Regions from separate parts of the Streptomyces sp. NPDC048192 genome, predicted to be linked through region 3. Evidence: riboswitches for the same ligand, from Rfam matches in the RefSeq annotation. Region 3 holds a riboswitch; each other region holds the start of a gene.
What was found. A riboswitch is a leader RNA that binds a small molecule or an ion and turns the genes downstream of it on or off. The one in region 3 is predicted to bind thiamine pyrophosphate.
Positions count from the first base shown of each region.

Region 1: linked by a shared signal. The riboswitch ahead of thiO (glycine oxidase ThiO) and the one ahead of thiC (phosphomethylpyrimidine synthase ThiC) in region 3 are both predicted to bind thiamine pyrophosphate.
Region 2: linked by a shared signal. The riboswitch ahead of ACGFZN_RS29685 (thiamine ABC transporter substrate binding subunit) and the one ahead of thiC (phosphomethylpyrimidine synthase ThiC) in region 3 are both predicted to bind thiamine pyrophosphate.

Region 1 covers NZ_JBIDAL010000003.1:374,971-381,934, reverse strand. The annotation lists gene pknB (Stk1 family PASTA domain-containing Ser/Thr kinase) at 1-1,455, opposite strand, end outside; gene ACGFZN_RS07355 (thiazole synthase) at 1,546-2,340, opposite strand; gene thiS (sulfur carrier protein ThiS) at 2,344-2,544, opposite strand; gene thiO (glycine oxidase ThiO) at 2,547-3,710, opposite strand; TPP riboswitch at 3,708-3,819, opposite strand; gene ACGFZN_RS07340 (NAD(P)/FAD-dependent oxidoreductase) at 4,003-5,235, shown strand; gene ACGFZN_RS07335 (Rv2175c family DNA-binding protein) at 5,375-5,740, shown strand; gene thiE (thiamine phosphate synthase) at 5,834-6,481, shown strand; gene metF (methylenetetrahydrofolate reductase [NAD(P)H]) at 6,632-6,964, shown strand, end outside.
Region 2 covers NZ_JBIDAL010000015.1:101,100-108,063, reverse strand. The annotation lists gene ACGFZN_RS29700 (maleylpyruvate isomerase family mycothiol-dependent enzyme) at 1-34, opposite strand, end outside; gene ACGFZN_RS29695 (ABC transporter ATP-binding protein) at 59-1,078, opposite strand; gene ACGFZN_RS29690 (ABC transporter permease) at 1,108-2,709, opposite strand; gene ACGFZN_RS29685 (thiamine ABC transporter substrate binding subunit) at 2,748-3,821, opposite strand; TPP riboswitch at 3,893-4,001, opposite strand; gene rlmN (23S rRNA (adenine(2503)-C(2))-methyltransferase RlmN) at 4,029-5,135, opposite strand; gene ACGFZN_RS29675 (hypothetical protein) at 5,659-5,835, shown strand; gene ACGFZN_RS29670 (hypothetical protein) at 5,861-6,067, opposite strand; gene ACGFZN_RS29665 (YceI family protein) at 6,344-6,964, shown strand, end outside.
Region 3 covers NZ_JBIDAL010000004.1:392,739-399,702, forward strand. The annotation lists gene ACGFZN_RS10080 (cupin domain-containing protein) at 1-143, shown strand, start outside; gene ACGFZN_RS10085 (DUF5326 family protein) at 309-521, shown strand; gene ACGFZN_RS10090 (IclR family transcriptional regulator) at 744-1,655, shown strand; gene ACGFZN_RS10095 (SsgA family sporulation/cell division regulator) at 1,756-2,193, shown strand; gene ACGFZN_RS10100 (YibE/F family protein) at 2,315-3,880, opposite strand; TPP riboswitch at 3,962-4,139, shown strand; gene thiC (phosphomethylpyrimidine synthase ThiC) at 4,132-5,916, shown strand; gene ACGFZN_RS10110 (hypothetical protein) at 6,127-6,964, opposite strand, start outside.

The DNA of each region.
Region 1 (6,964 bases), on a different contig from region 3:
GGCGATCACCGAGCCGGCGGGCACGTCCTCGCTGAACTGACGGGTGACCATGCCCGGCTCCAGGCCGTCCGACTTCAGCCGCGCCCGCGCCTCGGCCAGCGTGCGGCCCTCGACGTCCGGCACGTTCACCGTCTCCGGGCCCAGCGAGATGGTCAGCGTCACCTGGTCGTGGTCACGGATGCGGGCGCCCGGCGCCGGGTCGGTGCCGATGATCGTGCCCCGGGCCACGGTGTCGTTGTACTCCCGCTTGACCTGCCCGACCTCCAGACCGGACGACTCCAGCCGGGCACGGGCCTGCGCCTCGGTCTTGGCCAGCAGCGGCGGGACCTTCGTGAACTGGCCGGAGTTGATGTACCAAATCCCGGCGGCGGCGCCGAGCAGCACCAGCAGGGCGGCGACGACCGTCAGCACCAGCCGCCCGGACCTGCGCGGCGGCACCGGGGGCGCCTGCAGCCGGCTGGTGTGCCGCACGCCGTCCGCGTCCGGCTCCTCGTCGCCGACCGGCAGCGGCCGGGGCACGGTCAGGGAGCGCGGTATCACGCTCGTGCGGTCGCCGGCGTTGTCGTGCTCCGCCGTGACCGCCTGCGGCGGCATCGCGTCCAGCTGCGCGTCGCTCAGGCCCCGGCGCGCCTCGAGGGCCCGGGCGAGCAGTGCCACGGCGTCCTGCGGCCGGATCTCCGGGCTGCGCGCGGTCGCCGACGCGACCAGCTCGTCCAGGTCGTACGGCAGCCCCGGCACCAGCGCCGAGGGCGGCGGCACGTCCTCGTGGACGTGCTTGTAGAGCACCTGCGCGGCGGAGTCCCCCGCGTGCGGTCTGGCGCCGGTCAGCATCTCGTACAGCACGACACCGCACGCGTACACGTCGACGCGCGCGTCGGCGCCGCCCTGCTCGATCTGCTCCGGGGCGAGGTACGACACGGTGCCGAGGACGGCGCCGGTCGTGCCGGTCTGGGTGTCCACGGACCGCACGAGCCCGAAGTCGGCGACCTTGACCCGGCCGTCGTCGCCTATCAGCACGTTCTCCGGCTTCATGTCCCGGTGCACGAACCCGGCCCGGTGCGCCGCCCCGAGCGCGGCGAGGACGGGTTCGAGGATGTCGAGCGCCGCGCGCGGCTGCAGCGCCCCCCGCTCGCGCAGCACGTCCCGCAGGGTGCACCCGGCGACGTACTCCATCGCCAGGTACACGTACGACCCGTCGGTGCCCTGGTCGAAGACCTGCACCACGTTCGGGTGGGCCAGCCGGGCCACCGACTTCGCCTCCCGGATGAACCGCTCCACGAACGATCCGTCCGCCGCGAGCGCCGGGTGCATCACCTTCAACGCGAGCACACGGTCCAGACGGGTGTCCAGGGCCCGGTAGACCGTGGCCATCCCGCCGACGGCGATCCGCGCGTCGACGCGATAACGGCCGTCGAGCACCTGCCCGACGAGGGGGTCCTGAAGGGTCGTATCCACGACAGGGGAGTCTACGAGGAGCGACCGACAACGCCGCACGGTGCGCCGGTGCCGGTGACGGAATGCAGCACAGCTGTGACGGCGCCGCGATCAGAATGCCGGCCGCTCGGGATCCAGGCGGGCGCGTCCCTCGCTAGGGGAGGAGGCCTCGGCGAAGTGCCTGCGCGGAATCCGTCCGGCCAGCCGGGCCAGCCGGCCCCCTTCCACCGCGTGCCGCATCGCGGCGGCCATCGTCTCCGGCTCCTGCGCCCGGGTCACCGCCGAGGCGAGCATCACCCCGGCGCACCCCAGCTCCATGGCGAACGCCACATCCGACGCCGTGCCGGCCCCCGCGTCCAGGATCACCGGCACGCGCGCGTGCTCGACGATCAGCTGGAAGTTGTGCGGGTTGCGGATGCCCAGCCCGGACCCGATCGGCGAACCCAGTGGCATGACCGCGGCACACCCCACGTCCTCGAGCCGGCGCGCCAGCACGGGATCGTCATTGGTGTACGGCAGCACCGTGAACCCCTCGTCGACCAGCGTCTCCGCCGCATCCAGCAGCTCCACCGGATCCGGCAGCAGGGTCCGCTCGTCGGCGATGACCTCCAGCTTGATCAGGTCCGTGCCCAGCGCCTCGCGCGCCAGCCGCGCGGTCAGCACCGCCTCGCCCGCGGTGAAGCAGCCCGCCGTGTTCGGCAGCACCCCGATGCCCAGCTTCTCGAGCACCGACAGCACCGAGCCGTGCACGGACGGGTCCACCCGCCGCATCGCGACCGTCGTCAGCTGCGTGCCGGACGCGGCCAGCGCCCGCTCCAGCACGTCCAGGCTGGGCGCCCCGCCCGTGCCCATGATCAGCCGCGACGACAGCGTCGTACCCCCGAGGACCAAGAGATCGTCGGCCATGGCTCAGCCTCCCTGGACCGCGGTGAGGACCTCGACCCGGTCGCCGTCGGCGAGCGCCGTGGCGGCCCACCGCGCGCGCGGGACGACGGTCTCGTTGACGGCGGCGGCCACCCCGGACGGCGCCGGGGTCAGCGACCGTACGACCGCCTCGAGGGCGGTGCCCGGGGCGATCTCCCGGCGCTCTCCGTTGACAGAGATCGAGATGTTCATGCGGGCTGCTCCACGAGGGCGGGGGCGCCGAAGCGCCGCGGCGTGAACGGGCGGGCCTCGTCCGGCAGTTCGCCGTCGGCCAGCAGCCGTGCCATCACATCGCCGGTGACCGGCGTCAGCAGCACCCCGTTGCGGTAGTGCCCGGTTGCCAGCAGCAGCCCGTCCAGCCCGGACGGGCCGAGCAGCGGCGCGTTGTCCGGGGAGCCGGGGCGCAGCCCGGCCCGGGTCTCGGTGAGCGGCAGCTCGGTGATGCCCGGCACCAGCTCGTGGGCGTCGCGCAGCAGCTCGTACACCCCGCCCGCGGTGACGGTCGTGTCCCAGCCCAGCTCCTCGCTGGTCGCGCCGACGACCAGCTCGCCGTTCTCCCGCGGCAGCAGGTACACCTGGCTGCCGCGGACCACGGCGCGCACGGTACGGCTGAGGAAGGGCGCGTACCGGCGCGGCACGGTGAGCCGCAGCACCTGCCCCTTCACCGGGCGCACCGGCGGCAGCAGCGCCTCGGGCACGCCCGCGAGCCGCCCGCTCATGCTCCCGGCGGCGAGCACCACCTGCCCGGCGCGCAGCGCGGTGCCGTCGGCGGTGGTCACCCCGGCCGCCCGGCCGCCCGTGACGTCCAGCCGCTCGGCCCACGCGCGGTGGAAGGCGACGCCCGTGCGCTCGCAGGCGGCCACCAGGGCCGCCGTCAGGCGCCGCGGGTCGATCTGGTGGTCGCCGTCGACCCGCAGCCCGCCGCGCACCCCGGGCGCCAGCATCGGCTCCAGGCGCCGGCACTCCCGCCCGGACAGCCACTGCGAGTCCAGGCCCGAGCGCTGCTGCAGCGCGTGCAGCTCGCGCAGGTGGGCGCGGTCGTCGGCGTCGAGCGCGACCGCGAGGGTGCCGCAGCGGCGGTAGCCGAGGTCGTGGCCGGTCAGCTCGGTCAGCTCGGCCGCGAAGCGCGGATAGCGGCGGGCCGACTCCAGGTTCAGGGCGAGCAGCGTCTCCTCGCCGTAGTGCAGTTCGGTGACGGCGGCCAGCATTCCGGCCGCGACCCGCGCGGCCCCGCCGCCGGGCTCGGGGTCCACCACGGCCGTGGCCAGCCCGCGCTGCGCCGCGCGCCAGGCCGTGACCAGGCCGATGATCCCGCCCCCGATGACGAGGACGTCGGACGTACGTGACGACATGGGCGTCCAGCCCCTCCCTTCGCCGGCATGACCCGGATCAGGTTCGTACGGTCGGAGGCCGCCAGCCTCCCTCTCAGCCCGGTGCGTCCGGGCTCCCGCGAGTGCGTGTACGGGGGCCACCCTAGCCCGCCGTCCGTGCCGCCCGTAAGAGCGCCCCCGGCCGTGCGCGGCCGTCCGGTCGGCACCCGGGAGGGTGAGCCGCCGGGGGACCGGGTCCTGCTGCCGGGGGTGTGGAGCAGGTCACCGGGCATGGCCGCTGACTGACGCTCCGTCACGTGTCTATGGTGATCGGGTGGGCGAACAGACAGCACAAGAGGGCACGTCACAGGGGCGGCACGTGGTCGTGGTCGGCGCGGGCATGGCCGGCGTGCAGACCGCGGTCGCGCTGCGGGAGCAGGGCTTCACGGGCGCCGTCACCGTGATCGGCGCCGAACCGCACCAGCCGTACGACCGGCCGCCGCTGTCCAAGGCCGTGCTGCTCGGCAAGGCCGAGGACTCCGCCTTCGACGTGGACTTCGACTCCCTCGGGGTCGAGCTGCGGCTCGGCTGCGAGGTGCTGGGCCTGCGCCCCGCCGAGCGGGAGCTGGACACCGAGCAGGGCCCGGTGCCGTACGACGTCCTCGTCCTCGCCACCGGCGCCGAGCCGGTCACCCTGCCGGGCACCGAGGGCGTGCCCGGCGTGCATCTGCTGCGCACCCTGGACGACGCCGAACGGCTGCGGCCGGTACTGGCCCGGCAGCACGAGATCGTGGTCGTCGGGGCCGGCTGGATCGGCGCCGAGTTCGCCACGGCCGCCCGTCAGGCCGGGTGCGCGGTGACCGTCGTGGAGGCCGCCGACCGGCCGCTCGCCGGCGCCCTGCCCGCCGAGGTCGCCGCCCCCATGGCCGCCTGGTACGCCGACGCGGGCGCCGAACTGCGCACGCACGCGCGCGTGGAGCGCGTCGAGCCCGGCGCGGTGTTCCTCGCCGACGGCACCCGGCTGCCCGCGGGGGCCGTCGTCGTCGGCATCGGCGCCCGCCCCGCCACGGCCTGGCTGGCCGGCTCCGGGGTCGAGCTGGGCCCGCACGGGGACGTGCTCGCCGACGCCCGGCTGCGCACGTCCGTGCCCGGCGTGTACGCCGTCGGCGACTGCGCCTCCTTCCCCTCCGCCCGCTACGGCGAACGGCTGATGGTCCACCACTGGGACAACGCCCTGCAGGGCCCGCGCACGGTCGCCGCGGACATCCTCGGCGAGACCTCGGCGGTCTACGACCCGGTGCCGTACTTCTGGTCCGAGCAGTTCGGCCGCTTCGTCCAGTACGCCGGCCACCACCCCGCCGCCGACCGGCTGGTCTGGCGCGGCGACCCGGGGGGCCCGGCGTGGACGGTGTGCTGGCTGTGCGAGGACCGGCTGGTGGCCCTGCTTGCGGTGGGCCGACCGCGTGATCTCGCGCAGGGACGGCGCCTGATCGAGGCGGGCAGCCGTATGGACCCGGCGGCCCTGGCCGACCCCGGAAAGCCCCTGAAGGACGCGAAGGCCGCGTGACCGTCGCGCCGAAGGGCGCGCGGAACGGTCACGGCGTGCCGCCGCGCGCGAGCGAGCAGGTCACCGCCGCGCCCCGCCGGGCGACACAGCCCGGCACGACGCATCGCGACCGGACCGGCCGAGCGCCTACCCTGGTGCCGTGACCGAGATTGACGCAAAGATCGATGCTCTCGTCCCCGCCTGGCTCACCCTCCCCGACATCGCCGAACGGCTCGGCGTGGAGGTGACGCGCGTGCGGCAGCTGGTCAAGGAGGGCCAGCTCATCGCCGTCCGCCGAGGTGAGAACCGGGCGCTGCACGTCCCCGCCGCCTTCATCGACGGGGACAAGGTCGTCAAGGGCCTGTCCGGCACCCTGACGCTCCTGCGGGACGACGGCTTCACGGACGAAGAGATGATCGAGTGGCTCTTCACCCCCGATGACACCCTGCCCGGCACCCCCGCGCAGGCCCTGAGCGAGAATCGCGGCACGGAGGTGAAGCGCCGCGCCCAGGCGCTCGCCGTCTGAGCCGACCCGCACCACAAGGGGTGGCGTGCGGGCCGCAGTGCCCGTACGCCACCCGTGACAGCAGCCAGGGACACCGATCAGGGGGACCCACGTATGTCCGACGCCGCGCGTGCCGCGCTCACCGACGCCCGTCTGTACCTGTGCACGGACGCGCGCACCCGCCAGGGCGACCTCCCCGAGTTCCTGGACGCGGTCCTGGCCGGCGGCGTCGACATCGTGCAGCTGCGCGACAAGGGCATGGAGGCCGCCGAGGAGCTCGCGCACCTGGAGGTCTTCGCGGACGCCTGCGCCCGGCACGGCAAGCTGCTCGCGGTGAACGACCGCGCGGACGTCGCCCACGCGGCCCGCGCCGACGTCCTGCACCTCGGCCAGGGCGACCTGCCGGTACCGGCCGCCCGCGCCGTTCTCGGCGACGAGGTGCTGATCGGCCGCTCCACGCACGCCGAGTCCGAGGCGGCGGCCGCCGCCGTGCAGGAGGGCGTGGACTACTTCTGCACCGGCCCCTGCTGGCCCACCCCCACCAAGCCCGGCCGGCACGCGCCCGGCCTCGGCCTGGTCCGGTACACGGCCGGCCTGGGCACCGACCGCCCCTGGTTCGCGATCGGCGGGATCGACCTGGCCAACCTGGACGAGGTGCTGGACGCGGGCGCCCGCCGGGTGGTCGTGGTCCGTGCGATCACCGAGGCCGGCGACCCGGGAGCGGCCGCGGCGGAGTTCGCGAAGCGCCTCCGGCAGCTCTAGGAGCGGGCCGGCCGTTCCGGGAGCGGCGCCGGCCGTTCCGGCGGCACCATTGTCCGGGGTTTTGTCCAAGGAGTGGACAGCAACCCGGCAATCCGGGCAAATCGCCGTCCTCCGGTTGGGGGACCGCCCACCCCTGGCTAACCTGCCCGTATGGCCCTCGGAACCCCCTCCACCAGGACTGATCGCGCACGCACCGTGCGCGACATCCTCGCCAGCGGCAAGACGACGTACTCGTTCGAGTTCTCGGCGCCGAAGACCCCCAAGGGCGAGCGGAACCTGTGGAGCGCGCTCCGGCGGGTCGAGGCGGTCGCGCCCGACTTCGTCTCCGTGACCTACGGCGCCGGCGGCTCCACCCGCGCCGGCACCGTCAAGGAGACCGAGCAGATCGTCGCCGACACCACGCTCACCCCGGTCGCCCATCTCACCGCGGTCGACCACTCCATCGCCGAACTGCGGAACATCATCGGCCAGTATGCGGACGCC
Region 2 (6,964 bases), on a different contig from region 3:
CGTCGCAGTAGCGATCATGCGTGAGCAAGGTCATGCCCCCACCCTAGGTCGGGGGCGATCAGTCGAGCACGACGATTTCGGCCGCGTCGAACTCCACGCCCACGGTCTGGCCGACCTCGGGCGCGTCCCGCAGCGCGCAGGCCGCCTCCAGGCGCGGGGCGTCCGCGGGCCGCAGGCGGACCGCCACATGGGTGCCCCGGAAGGTGCGCGCCGTCACCGTGCAGCGCAGGCCCGCGTCGGCGGCCACCAGCCGTACCCCGGCGGGCCGCACCAGCAGGCTGCGGGCGCCCTGCGGCGAGCCGTCGGGCACCGGCAGCTTGCCCCAGGGACTGTCGGCGGCCGTACCGGCGACGGTCGCCTCCACCACGTTGTCGAAGCCGAGGAAGCGGGCCACGAACGCGTCGGCGGGCCGCTGCCAGACCTCGAGGGGCGTACCGGACTGCGCGATCCGCCCGTCCCGCATCACCACCACCCGGTCGGCCAGCGCGAACGCCTCGCCCTGGTCGTGCGTCACGGCGAGCACGGTCGTGCCCAACCGGCCGAACAGTTCCCGCAGTTCGACCACCAGGCGTTCACGCAGCGACCGGTCGAGCTGGCCGAGCGGCTCGTCCAGCATCAGCAGCCGGGGGCGGGGCGCCAGCGCGCGGGCGAGGGCCACGCGCTGCTGCTCGCCGCCGGAGAGCGAGGCCACGGCCCGCCGGGCGGCCCCGGGCAGCCCGACCAGCTCCAGCAACTGGGCGACCCGGGCGTCCCGTTCGCCCTTGGCCACGCCGTGCATGCGCAGCCCGAAGGCCACGTTGGCGCCGACGTCCCGCTGCGGGAAGAGCTGGTGGTCCTGGAACATCAGGCCGACGCCCCGCTTGTGCGCGGGCACGCCCGCCTGGTCCCGGCCGTCGAGCAGCACCCGTCCGGCGGACAGCGGCTGGAGCCCGGCGACCGCCCGCAGCAGGGTGGACTTCCCGCTGCCGCTGGGCCCGAGCACGCACACCACCTGGTGCTCGGCGACCTCCAGGCCGACCTCGTCCAGCACGTCCCGGCCGCCGAGGCGCACGGTCGCGGCATCCAGGCTCAGCAGCATCGCAACTCCCCGGTCGTCTCCGGCGGCATCTAGAACTCCCCCGTCCGGTCGGTGCGCAGCCGCTCCAGAAGCAGCAGCGCGGCGGCGCACACCACCATGAGGATCGTCGAAAGGGCCATCGCCTGGCCGTAGTTGAGGTCTCCGGGGCGGCTGAGCAGCCGGGCCACGGCGACCGGGAGCGTCGGGTTGTCGGGCCGGGCGATGAACACGGTCGCCCCGAACTCGCCGAGCGAGACGGCGAACGCGAACCCGGCCGCGACCAGCAGCGCCCTGCGCACCATCGGCAGGTCCACCTCGCGCCACACCCGCCAGGGCGAGGCCCCGAGCACGGCGGCCGCCTCGCGCAGCCGTACGTCCACCGCGCGCAGCACGGGCAGCATGGTGCGTACGACGAAGGGGGCGCCGACCAGCGCCTGGGCGAGCGGCACCACGATCCAGGACTGGCGCAGGTCCAGCGGCGGCTTGTCGAGGGCGATCAGGAAGCCGAAGCCGACGGTCACGGCGGAGACGCCGAGCGGCAGCATCAGCAGCGCGTCGAAGCCCCGCACCAGGCGTCCGGCGTCCCGCCGGGCGAGCGCGGCGGCAGCGAGAGCGCCGATCACCACGGCGATGGCCGTGGCGGCGACGGCGTACTGGAGGGACGCCCACACCGCGTGGACCGGCGCCACCAGGAACGTACCGCCGTCGGCGTCGGCGAGCGCCCGGTAGTAGCCGAAGTGCGGTGCGTCGAGGGAGCGCTGGACGAGGACGGCGAGGGGCAGCACCAGGAGCAGGGCGACGGTGCCGAGGACGAGGGCGAGCAGCGCCCACTGCCCGGCGCCGCGCGGCCGGCGGGCGGTCACCGCCGGGTCCACCAGCCGCAGGGCACTCTCCCGGCGCCGCACGGTCCAGGCGTGCACGGCGAGGATCGGGCCGACGGCGGCGAACTGGACGAGGGTGAGGACGGCGGCCGTGGACAGGTCGAAGACCTCGGAGGTCTGCCGGTAGATCTCCACTTCGAGGGTGGAGAAGGTGGGGCCGCCGAGGATCTGGACGATGCCGAAGGAGGTGAAGCAGAACAGGAACACCATCAGCGCGGCGGCGGCCACGGCGGGCGCCAGCGCGGGGAGGGTGACCTTGCGCCAGGCGCCGAACGGCGAGGCGCCCAGCATGCGGGCGGCCTCCTCCTGCCGGGGGTCGAGCTGGGACCACAGCCCGCCCACGGTCCGTACCACGACGGCGTAGTTGAAGAAGACGTGGGCCAGCAGGATCGCCCACACCGTGGTGTCCAGCCGTACGCCCCACAGGTCGTCGAGCAGCCCGCCGTGCCCGACGAGGGCGAGGAACGCGCTGCCGGCGACGACGGTCGGCAGCACGAACGGCACGGTGACCACGGCCCGCAGCACCTGCCGGCCCGGGAAGTCGAGGCGGGCGAAGACGTAGGCGGCGGGCAGCGCGCACAGCAGGGTGAGCGCGGTGGAGGCGAGCGCCTGCCAGGTGGTGAACCACAGCACGTGCCGGATGTCCGGCTGGGTCACCACGTCCGCGAGCCGCCCCCACCGCCAGGCGCCGTCCGCCTTCAGCCCGCGCGCGACGATCGCGGCGACGGGCCAGGCGAAGAACAGCGCGAAGAACGCGACGGGCAGGGCCATCAGCCCCAGCCGCGCCGCGTACCTCCGCCGGGGGCCGGCTACTTCAGTACGAGCGAGGTCCACGACTTGACCCACTGGTCACGGTTGGCGGCGATCTTGCCGGGGGCCATGGTCTCGGGGTGCTGGGCGGCCTTGCCGTACTCGGTGAACTCGGCGGGCACCTTCGCGCCCTGGACCACCGGGTAGACGAACATGTTCAGCGGCATGTCCTCCTGGAACTCCCTGGAGACCAGGAAGTCGATGAACGCCTTGGCGCCCTTGGTGTTCTTCGCGTTGCTCAGCAGCCCGGCGAACTCGATCTGCCGGAAGCAGGTGCCGTACGACACGCCGGTCGGGGCGGTGCTGGGCCGCTTCTTGGCGTAGATCACCTCGGCGGGCGGGGAGGAGGCGTACGACACGACGAGCGGCCGGTCGCCACCGGCCTTCCTGCCCTCCGAGGAACCCGAGAACTCCTGGTAGTACGCCTGCTCCCAGCCGTCGACGACCTTGACGCCGTTGGCCTTGAGCTTCTTCCAGTAGCCCTGCCAGCCGGTGTCCCCGAACTGCGCGGCGCTGCCCAGCACGAAGCCGAGGCCGGGCGAGGAGGTGGCGGCGTTCTCGGTGACCAGCAGGTTCTTGTACGCGGGCTTGGCGAGGTCGGCGAAGGACTGCGGCGGGGTGAGGTGGTGATCGGCGAAGTACTTCTTGTCGTAGTTGACGCAGATGTCGCCGTAGTCGACGGGCGTGACCCGGTGCTTGTCCTTGTCGAGCTGGTACGGGGCGCCGACCTTGTCCAGGCCCTTGGCGGTGTACGGCTGGAAGAGGCCGTTGTCGAGGGCGCGGGAGAGCAGGGTGTTGTCGACGCCGAAGAAGACGTCGCCCTGCGGGTTGTCCTTGGTCAGGATCGCCTTGTTGACGGCCTGCCCGGCGTCGCCGTCCTTGAGGACCTTGACCTGGTACCCGGTCTTCTTCTCGAAGTCCTTGAGCACGCTCTTGGACACGGCCCACGAGTCATGGCTGACCAGGGTCACGGTCTTGGAGCCGGCGGTGTTCTTGGCGTCCGTCGATCCGCACGCGGACAGGCCGATGACGCCGAGGCCGACCGCGACGGCCACGAGGGTCTTGTTCTGCACTGGTTGTCCTCCTGGGGGCTGGCCAGGAAGAGACGCGGCCCCGCCCGGAGAATCCGGGCAGGGCGCAACAGCTTGAGTGATGACCGAACTTCCTACCCAGAATGACCTGGGCGAGGTTCAGAGGGTCTGCGGCCCTGTCCGCCGCACTCTCAGCGCTGTGGCGCTCCCCTGTCGGAATATGAAGATGTGATTGGGACGGTGGCCAGATTACCGCTCGGTGGCCGCCAGCTGACCACAGGCCCCGTCGATCTCCTGCCCCCGGGTGTCCCGGACGGTGACCGGCACACCGTGGGCGGCGATGGCCTCCACGAACGCCTTCTCGTCCTCCGGCCGGGAGGCGGTCCACTTGCTGCCCGGGGTCGGGTTCAGCGGAATGAGGTTGACGTGCACGGGCTTGCCCTTCAGCAGCCGCCCGAGCCGGTCCCCGCGCCACGCCTGATCGTTGATGTCCCGGATCAGCGCGTACTCGATCGACAGCCGCCGCCCGCTCTTCTCGACGTACTCGAACCCGGCGTCGAGCACCTCGCGCACCTTCCACCGCGTGTTCACGGGGACGAGGGTGTCGCGCAGCTCGTCGTCGGGGGCGTGCAGGGAGATCGCGAGCCGGCACTTGAAGCCCTCGTCGGCGAACCGGTGGATGGCCGGCACCAGCCCGACGGTGGACACGGTGATCCCGCGCTGCGAGAGCCCGAGCGCGTCCGGCGCGGGATCGGTGAGCGCCCGGATCGCACCGACCACCCGCTTGTAGTTGGCGAGCGGCTCCCCCATGCCCATGAACACGATGTTGGACAGCCGCGCAGGCCCGCCGGGCACCTCTCCGTCCCTGAGCGCCCGCATCCCGTCCACGATCTGGTGGACGATCTCGGCGGTGGACAGGTTCCGGTCCAGACCCGCCTGCCCGGTCGCGCAGAACGGACAGTTCATCCCGCACCCGGCCTGCGAGCTGATGCACATGGTGACCCGGTCCGGGTACCGCATCAGCACGGACTCCACGAGGGTCCCGTCGAACAGCCGCCACAGCGTCTTGCGGGTGGCCCCCCCGTCGGTCGACAGATGCCGGACGACGGTCATCAGCTCCGGGAACAGCGCCTCACGCAGCTTCTCGCGCGAGCCGGCGGGAATGTCCGTCCACTGCTCCGGGTCGTGCGCGTACCGCGCGAAGTAGTGCTGCGAGAGCTGCTTGGCACGAAACGGCTTCTCACCGACCTCGGCCACCGCGTCCTTACGCTCCGCAGGCGTGAGATCGGCAAGATGCCGCGGCGGCGTCTTGGCACCGCGCGGCACGACAAAAGTAAGTTCTCCGGGCTTGGGCATGGTGGTACCAGTGTCGCAGATCCACTTGGGTGACCTGGGGTGCCAGTCGCTACGACTGTCCGTAGTGGTCGTCGCCGTCGGCACTGAGCGGTCCTCCCCACTGACGAAGGCCCCGAGGCCTGGGAGGTCCATCCCGAGCGGCATGCCGCGATCTCCGCGGTGGTGACCGTCGAGCCGGGATCCGTGAGCCGGGTGCGACTCTGAGCGTGTCAGCCGCCCTTGGCCGACTGGGCAGCGGCATCCAGGCCGTTCACGCCGGAACCGATCACGACCGCGTCGAAGGTGGGTGGCATCAGCGCTCCTCCGACGTGAGGGGTCGGCCATGGCTCCGCCTGAGCGAGCCACCATCAGCGAGGACGAGGGCGTGGCCCTGGCCAGTCCGGCCTTCCCCTCGGGCGCCGGGCTGTCCACGCGTGCAGGCGCCGCCCCAGGACCTGAGCATCCGGTCAGGCACTGGCGTGATCAGCGGCAACCGCGTCAGGGGTCGGCCGGGATAGGGTCTCGCGGACCGGGGAGGTGAGTCGTGGCCGCGCTTTTCCACTCGGGTGTCGTGGCCGGCGTGGCGTTGCTGGCCTTCCTGGTTCTGCGGGAGCACGGAACCCGGCTGGCGAAGGCGGCTTCCTGGTGGTGTCTGGCGGTCGCCGCCCTCCCCGGACTGGGACTCCTCGGCGTCGTTCTGCAAGTGGTCCTCGGGTCGTGAGACGGGGGCGGGGCGGCGTTCCCGCTTAGAGGCAGGGCACGTTGGCGTAGCCCGGGTAGTAGTAGCGGCCGGCTGGGCCCATGCTGTGGACGCAGCGGTCGAGGGTGGGGGTCTGGGGCTTCGGGGTGTCGGTGGCGGCGGTCGCGGTCGGGGTGATCAAGAGGGTCGCCCCCAGGATCATCGCCGCCACCGCCGATTTCTTGCCCGGCATGCGCCTGCGGATCGTCTTCATGGCCGCCCTCCTTCGGGCCGAGGCGGGAGCGCCGTGCGGTCCACGGGGCGACGGTTCGGCGCTCATGTTCCCGTTATGGTCATATGCCTTAGGCATGGCGTCAATGGGTTCAATCGGGCATTTCGGGTTCGCGGTGGCTTTTCGGGCTCCCGTCGTGATCAATGGAACCGGCACGGGACAGTCGCCGTTGCTGCGCGTGGTGAAGTTCTGCCGGGGAACGGTCGGGTTTCCTGGTCGGGTCTTGTCCGGCCACCTGCCCTGGCGTAACCACGAGCCATGAACCTTTTCGGCCGCAACTCCTTCCAGCGGCGTGCACAGCCGTCCGCCGCCCCCGTGGCGACCGCCGCCCCGCGGGCCGGTGCCACCGCCGTTCTGCCCGACCCCGAGCTGGCGCATCTCACCGGCGAGTGGCTGATCGATCCCGCGCACAGCAGGATCGGGTTCTCCGTGCGGCACGCGATGGTGACGACGGTGCGGGGCGCGTTCACCGAGTACGAGAGCCGCCTCTACTTCGACGGCCGCCAGCCCACCCGCTCCCGCGCCGACATCGTGCTGTACACCGCCAGCGTCGACACCGGTGTCGAGCAGCGCGACTCCCACGTGATCGGGCGGCAGTTCCTGGACGCCGGGGCGCATCCGCGGATGACCTTCACGAGCACCGCCGTACGGCTCGTGGACGCGGACGTCTACCGCATGACCGGCGACCTGACGATCAAGGGCACCACCCGGCCCGTCGACCTGGACCTCACCTACATCGGCCATGTCACCGACGTGTTCGGGGACGAGCGCGTCGGCTTCGACGGCACCACGACGATCAACCGCTCGGACTGGGGCCTGACCTACGACGCCCGGCTGGCCCAGGGCGGGGCCATGGTGAGCGACAAGGTCCGCCTCCAG
Region 3 (6,964 bases):
GGGCGTCGATCACGGTGGGACTGGAGACGACCGAGGTCGCGCGCGGCAGCGTGGTGTACGTGCCGGCCGGCGTCGCCCACAAGTTCCACCACATCAGCGAGGACCTGAGGGTCCTGGTCGTCTTCTCTCCGCCCGAGGCGTGAGCCCGGACCCCGGGATTCCCTAGGGGACGGGTCAGGGGAGGACAAGGGGTGCGAGGCCTCCGCGGAACCCCTGCCGGCCCTAGCATCGAGTGCAGAACATCAAAGCCGTACCGGGACACAGGACGTACGGCACGCGGACATACGAGAAGGCAAAGGACGAGGGCGATGCGAGAGATCTTCGCGGGACTGCCGTGGTGGGTGAAGTGGGTCGCGGTGCCGGTCATCGCCCTGGTCGTGTTCGGCAGCCTGATAATGACGGTGCTCGGCATCGTGATCGGCCTGTTGTTCAAGGCGCTGGTGTTCGTCGCCCTGGTCGGCGGACTCATCTACGTCGTACGGAAGTTCATGTCGAGCTCCTCGTCGCGCAGCGACTGGTGACGGCACCGGGTGCGGGTGGCCCGGCCACGGCGGCACCACCGGTCCCGGCAAGCTGAACACCGGTTTCCCTCGGGCGAGGGAAGTTTCCCGCGAGGCCGTCCGGGTGCGGCGGCGGACGATTAGAGTCCGGAACCCCGCGGGGTCCGGCCCCGCGGGCGGCGCAGATCCCCTCCGTGCTCTTCCCCCGCACGGGCTGCCCCCTCGCGCTCCCGGGAGTGATCCTTGGCCACGGTCGACACCGCAGCGGCGGAACCGCACGCACCCCCCGCTCCGTCGCGTCCCTGCGCGCCCCTCGCCCAGCGGTCGCCGTCCGTCGCGGTCCCCGAACAGCCGCACGCCTCGGGCGTCTCGGGGTCACCGCATCCCGACGCCGGCGGCCCCCCACCCACTTCGACGCTCATCGGATCCGTCCAGCGCGCCATGCGCTTGCTGGAGACCGTCGCCGCGCATACGTACGGCGCCCCCGCCAAACAACTCGCCCGCGAGACCGCCCTCGCCCTCCCGACGACGTACCACCTGCTGCGCACGCTGGTGCACGAGGGCTATCTGCGCCGCGAGAAGGGGCTCTTCTTCCTCGGTGAGGCGGCCGAACGGCTGGGCAGCAGCGGGGCGCAGCAGAAACGTCGCAGCGCGGTGGCGGACACGCTTGCGCACTGGCGAGATTCGATCGGTGTGCCCGTGTACTACGCGATGTACCGGGACGGCGAGATCGACATCATGTGCGTCTCCGACTCCCCCGAGGCGCCGGCGGTCGAGGAGTGGGCCGACTTCCGTGAGACCGGCCATGCGCACGCCATCGGGAAATGCCTGCTCTCCCAGCTGGACGAGGACGCCCGCCGCGATCACCTCTCCCGCTATCCCGTGACGTCCATCACGCCGTACACCGTGCGCGACAACGACGCCCTGTTGCGGCGGCTGGCCCGGATGCCCCGCATGGAGCCGGTGGTGGAGCGCCAGGAGTACGCGCTCGGGACGATCTGCGCGGCGGTCCCGATCACGGTCGGCACGACCGTGGCCACGATGGCGATGTCGCTCCCCTCCCACCAGGCCGACCGGCTGTTGCCTGCGGCTCGGCGGCTGCAGACGGAGATCGGACGGCATCTGGGAACGCTCACGCTCTCTATCAGTATCTGAAAACTTACTCCTTGTGATCTGCTGTGTACGTTCAGCAAGATTTGACCACGGTCGGAGGGATCAAACCCGGCCAGTCGATGTCCATACGACGGGGTAGACGATGCGCGAGTCCGTACAGGCAGAAGTCATGATGAGCTTTCTCGTGTCCGAGGAGCTCTCCTTCCGCATTCCGGTGGAGTTGCGCTACGAGACCTGTGATCCCTATGCCGTGCGGCTGACCTTCCATCTGCCCGGTGACGCTCCGGTGACCTGGGCCTTCGGGCGTGAACTGCTGATCGACGGCGTCGGCAGGCCCTGCGGGGAAGGTGATGTGCACATCGCTCCGGCCGACGCCGAGGTGCTGGGCGAGGTGCTGATCCGGCTTCAGGTGGGTGGCGACCAGGCTCTGTTCCGCTCCTCGGCACCGCCGCTCGTGGCCTTCCTGGACCGCACGGACAAGCTCGTGCCGCTCGGTCAGGAGGGCGCGCTGGCCGACTTCGACGCGCATCTGGAAGAGGCCCTGGACCGCATCCTGGCCGAGGAGCAGAGCGCCGGCTGAAGCGTTACGGCAGCGGAGGCCGAAGTGTCCCGCGGTGCCGCGTGGGACGGTGCAGGAACGCTTCTGCGCAGCAGGGTGCGGCCTTGGCCGACGACGCGGCATCCCACGCGCGGTCGCCTCCTCACCGCTTCCGGCGTCGTCCCCGCCCTCCCCGCGCCGCAGCGGGCGGGGCCCCGGCCGCTGCCGGCGTGTCCGGGCCGGGGCGATCGGCCGCGACCACCAGGGCGGCCAGCGCCGTGGTGACGGGCACCGAGGCAACCAGGCCGATGGAGCCCACCAGCGTGCGCACGATCTCCTCGGCCACCAGCTCGCTGTCGGCCACCGTCCCGACGCTGCTCTGAGCGATCGAGAACAGCAGCAGCAACGGCAGCGCGGCACCGGCGTAGGCGAGGACGAGGGTGTTGACCACGGACGCGATGTGGTCCCGGCCGATGCGAATGCCCGCCCGGTACAGCCCCCGCCAGCCCATCGAGGGGTTGGCCTCGTGCAGTTCCCACACGGCGGACGTCTGGGTCACGGTGACGTCGTCCAGCACACCGAGCGAACCGATGATGACGCCGGCCAGCAGCAGACCGCTCATGTCGATCGACGGATACAGGCCGTGGATCAGGCCGGTGTTGTCGTCCGTGTTGCCGGTCAGCGCGGCCCAGCCGATGAACAGGGAGCCGAGCACGCCGATCAGCGACAGGGACACCAGCGTGCCGAGCACCGCCACGGACGTGCGGGCCGACAGGCCGTGGCACATGTACAGGGCGATCAGCATGATGGCGCTCGCCCCGACCACCGCCACGAGCAGCGGGTTGGAGCCCTGGAGGATCGCGGGCAGGATGAACAGGGTCAGCACCAGGAAGCTCACGGCCAGTGCGACGAGCGCCATCACCCCGCGGAGCCTGCCTACGATCACGACGGCGAGGGCGAAGATCGCGGCGAGCAGTGTCATGGGGATCTGCCGGTTCACGTCGGCCACGGAGTACTGCAGGTCTCTCGGCGCCGAGGGCTCGTAGGCGACCACCACCTTCTCGCCCTGATGCAGCTGCCGGGTCTGGTCCGGCTGGACGATCTCGGTGAACGTACGGCCCTTGTCCTTGCCGGTGTCGACCCGGACGGTCGCCTTCTTGCAGGTGCCCTTCGCCTGTTGCTGCGCGGAGGTGCCCTCGGCCGTGGAGGTGTCTCCCGTCGGGGTGTCACCGGAGGCGTTGACCGATTGGCAGCTCACCTCGACGACCCTGGTGACGGTGGCGTTCTGTGTCTCGCGGTCGAAGCCGACGCCGGTGCGTTTGTGCGGTGGGGCGCCCCCGGGCCAGAGCACCAGCAGGCCGACCGCGACCGCCGCTGTGAACGGGATCAGGATCGCGGCGATGACCTTGCGCAGGTGCCGGGAGACGGGGGCGGCGGGTCCATGGCTGTGACTGTGCCCGTGCCCGTGCCCGTGTTCGTTCTCCCTCCCCCTCCCCTTCCCCTGTTCCTGGCCGTGCCCGGTTCCGTGCTCGTCATGGTGGGCGTGACCCTGGCGATGACCGGGCACCTGTTCAGCGCTGGAGTTCCCGGTGCCGGCGGTACGGCCGTCGTATTCATGGCCGCCGTACCCATGGCCGTCGGGCACGTGGCCGTCAATCATCTGGTCCTCGTGCTGCCCTGGGCCGCCTCTGCGAGGCGACCCAGGCGGCCGATACGGGTACTGCTCCATGCTGGTCACCGCCCGATCATTGCAAGAACGGCAGGGGGCCCACTGTTCATCGCGCCACAGATGACGCTAGCGTGGAGGCACCTTTGCACACGCGGGAGCTCGGAGCACCGGGCTGAGAGGGCGCTGACCTCCGTACGCGCGATGTTTCACGTGGAACATGCCATGTTCCTCACGAAACACCGACAGACGGAAACCGCTGCGTCGACCGCCGAACCTGTTACCGGGTAATGCCGGCGTAGGGAGTAGGTCTCATGACCAACAAGGACGCACGCACGCCTGCCTCCGTTCAGGACGAGACGTCCCAGGAGGCCCGGAAGTCCATCGGCTGGCACAAGGCGTATGTCGAGGGTTCGCGCCCCGACCTGCGCGTGCCGGTCCGTCAGGTGCACCTCACCAACGGGCAGTCCGTCACGCTGTACGACACGTCCGGCCCGTACACCGATCCACTCGTCGACACTGACGTACGCAGGGGACTGCCGCCTCTGCGCGAGAACTGGATCATCACCCGAGGCGACACCGAGGAGTACGCGGGACGTCCCGTCCGCCCCGAGGACGACGGGATCAAGCACACCGCACCGCGCGGTGGGCTCCGCAACCTGGACGCCGTCTTCCCCGGACGGCCGCGGCAGCCGCGCCGGGGCCGGGACGGCGAAGCGGTGACGCAGCTCGCGTACGCGCGCCGGGGCGAGATCACCCCGGAGATGGAGTTCGTGGCCATCCGGGAAAACGTCTCTCCCGAGGTGGTTCGCGAGGAGATCGCGGCGGGCCGGGCGGTACTGCCCGCCAACGTCAACCACCCCGAGATCGAGCCGATGATCATCGGCAAGCGGTTCCTGGTGAAGGTCAACGCCAACATCGGCAACTCCGCGGTGACTTCCTCCATCGAGGAGGAGGTGGAGAAGATGACCTGGGCGACCCGGTGGGGTGCCGACACGGTCATGGACCTGTCCACCGGCCGCAACATCCACACCACCCGCGAGTGGGTGCTGCGCAACTCCCCCGTCCCCATCGGCACGGTGCCGCTCTACCAGGCCCTGGAGAAGGTCGACGGCAAGGCCGAGGAACTGACCTGGGAGATCTACAAGGACACGGTCATCGAGCAGGCCGAACAGGGCGTGGACTACATGACGGTCCACGCGGGCGTCCGGCTGCCGTTCGTGCCGCTGACCGCCAACCGCAAGACGGGCATCGTCTCACGCGGTGGCTCGATCATGGCCGCCTGGTGCCTGGCGCACCACAAGGAATCGTTCCTGTACGAGAACTTCGAGGAACTCTGCGAGATCCTCGCCGCCTACGACGTCACGTACTCGCTGGGCGACGGCCTCAGGCCGGGTTCGATCGCGGACGCCAACGACGAGGCTCAGTTCGCGGAATTGCGAACTCTTGGGGAACTCAACCGGATCGCCAGGCGTTTCAACGTACAGACCATGATCGAAGGCCCGGGACACGTCCCGATGCACAAGATCAAGGAGAACATCGACCTTCAGCAGGAGATCTGCGATGAAGCTCCGTTCTATACGCTCGGCCCGCTGACCACGGACATCGCGCCGGCGTACGACCACATCACCTCCGGCATCGGCGCCGCGATGATCGCCTGGTGGGGCACTGCGATGCTCTGCTACGTCACGCCCAAGGAGCACCTGGGCCTGCCCAACCGTGACGACGTCAAGACCGGCGTCATCACGTACAAGATCGCCGCACACGCGGCCGATCTCGCCAAGGGGCACCCAGGCGCCCAGGAGTGGGACGACGCACTGTCCGACGCCCGCTTCGAGTTCCGGTGGGAGGACCAGTTCAATCTCGCCCTGGATCCGGACGCGGCCCGTGAGTTCCACGACGAGACCCTGCCGGCCGAGCCCGCCAAGACGGCCCACTTCTGCTCCATGTGCGGCCCGAAGTTCTGCAGCATGAAGATCTCGCAGGACATCCGCCGCGAGCACGGCAGCAGCCCGGCCGAGATCGAGGAGGGCATGGCGCAGAAGTCGAAGGAGTTCGCGGCGAGCGGGAACCGGGTGTATCTGCCGATCGCCGACTGAGCGGGACGGAAGTGAACTCGCCGCGCCGGGACGCCCGTTGAGGCGGCCGGTGCGGCCGAGGAACGGCAGGGGCGGCGGCTGACCGGGGTGGTCGTGCCACACCGGTTGGCCGCTCGGCTCGCCGCCCGATCCGGCCCAGGCCGTTCATGTCCCCTGCCGTTCAGGGGGGCCGGGGCCGTCCGGGTGTTGCTTCCGGGTGTTGCTGCGGGATCACTCGGGCTGGTGCTCCGGGCCGCCGAAGTCCGGGCTCGTGTAGTCGGGGCTGGTGAAGCTCGGCCGGCCGGACGCGGTGCCGTCGTCGGGACTGCTGAAGCCGGGGCGGTCGTATCCCAGGCGGGGCATACGACCGCGCGGGGCGGGCGGGGTCGTGTGGCGCGCGACCGGTCCGGGCTCGGCGAGCGCCTCCGTCAGGAACGGCACGATGCCGCGCTCCAGCAGGGCCTGACGCCAGGCTTCTCTGGCGCTGTCCAGCTCCCGGTGCGCCGCGTCGAGCGCCCGGGCCTGATCCGAGCTGCCGTTGCGCAGGGCGGTCAGGAGCAGTCCGACCGCGGCCACGAGGATCGCGGCCGCGGTCACCGCGCCGAACACCCAGCCGGCGGTGAGCATGGTCCCGGCGAAGTCCTGTCCCGGGCTCAGCGTCCTCAGGATGTAGCCGACGAGGAGGAAGATCGCCGCGGCGGTACCGGAGAGGACCGGAGCCAGTACGGCGATGACCGCGACGGCGCCCGCGCCGGTGTTCTCGGCCGGCTCGCCGAGGGAGGGGACGAGCCCGGCCGTGGCCGGACTCGCGTCGTCGGCACGGGAGTCACCGGCGGCCGCGGGGGCCATCGCCGGCTGGCGCAGTTCCTGGCGGACCTTCACATAGTGCTCGTATTCGGCCGCCGCAGCGGCCGTTATCAGTGCGGTGGCGTTGAGCGCCATGGTGCGCAGCTGCTCGGGATTGAGCCGCTGTCCCACAGCGGCCAGTTCCGGTCGCTGTGGGGCGGAGCGCAGCGCCTCATCGAGGAGCCGCTCGAATTCCTGGCGGTCCTCGTTCTGCAGGTGCTGC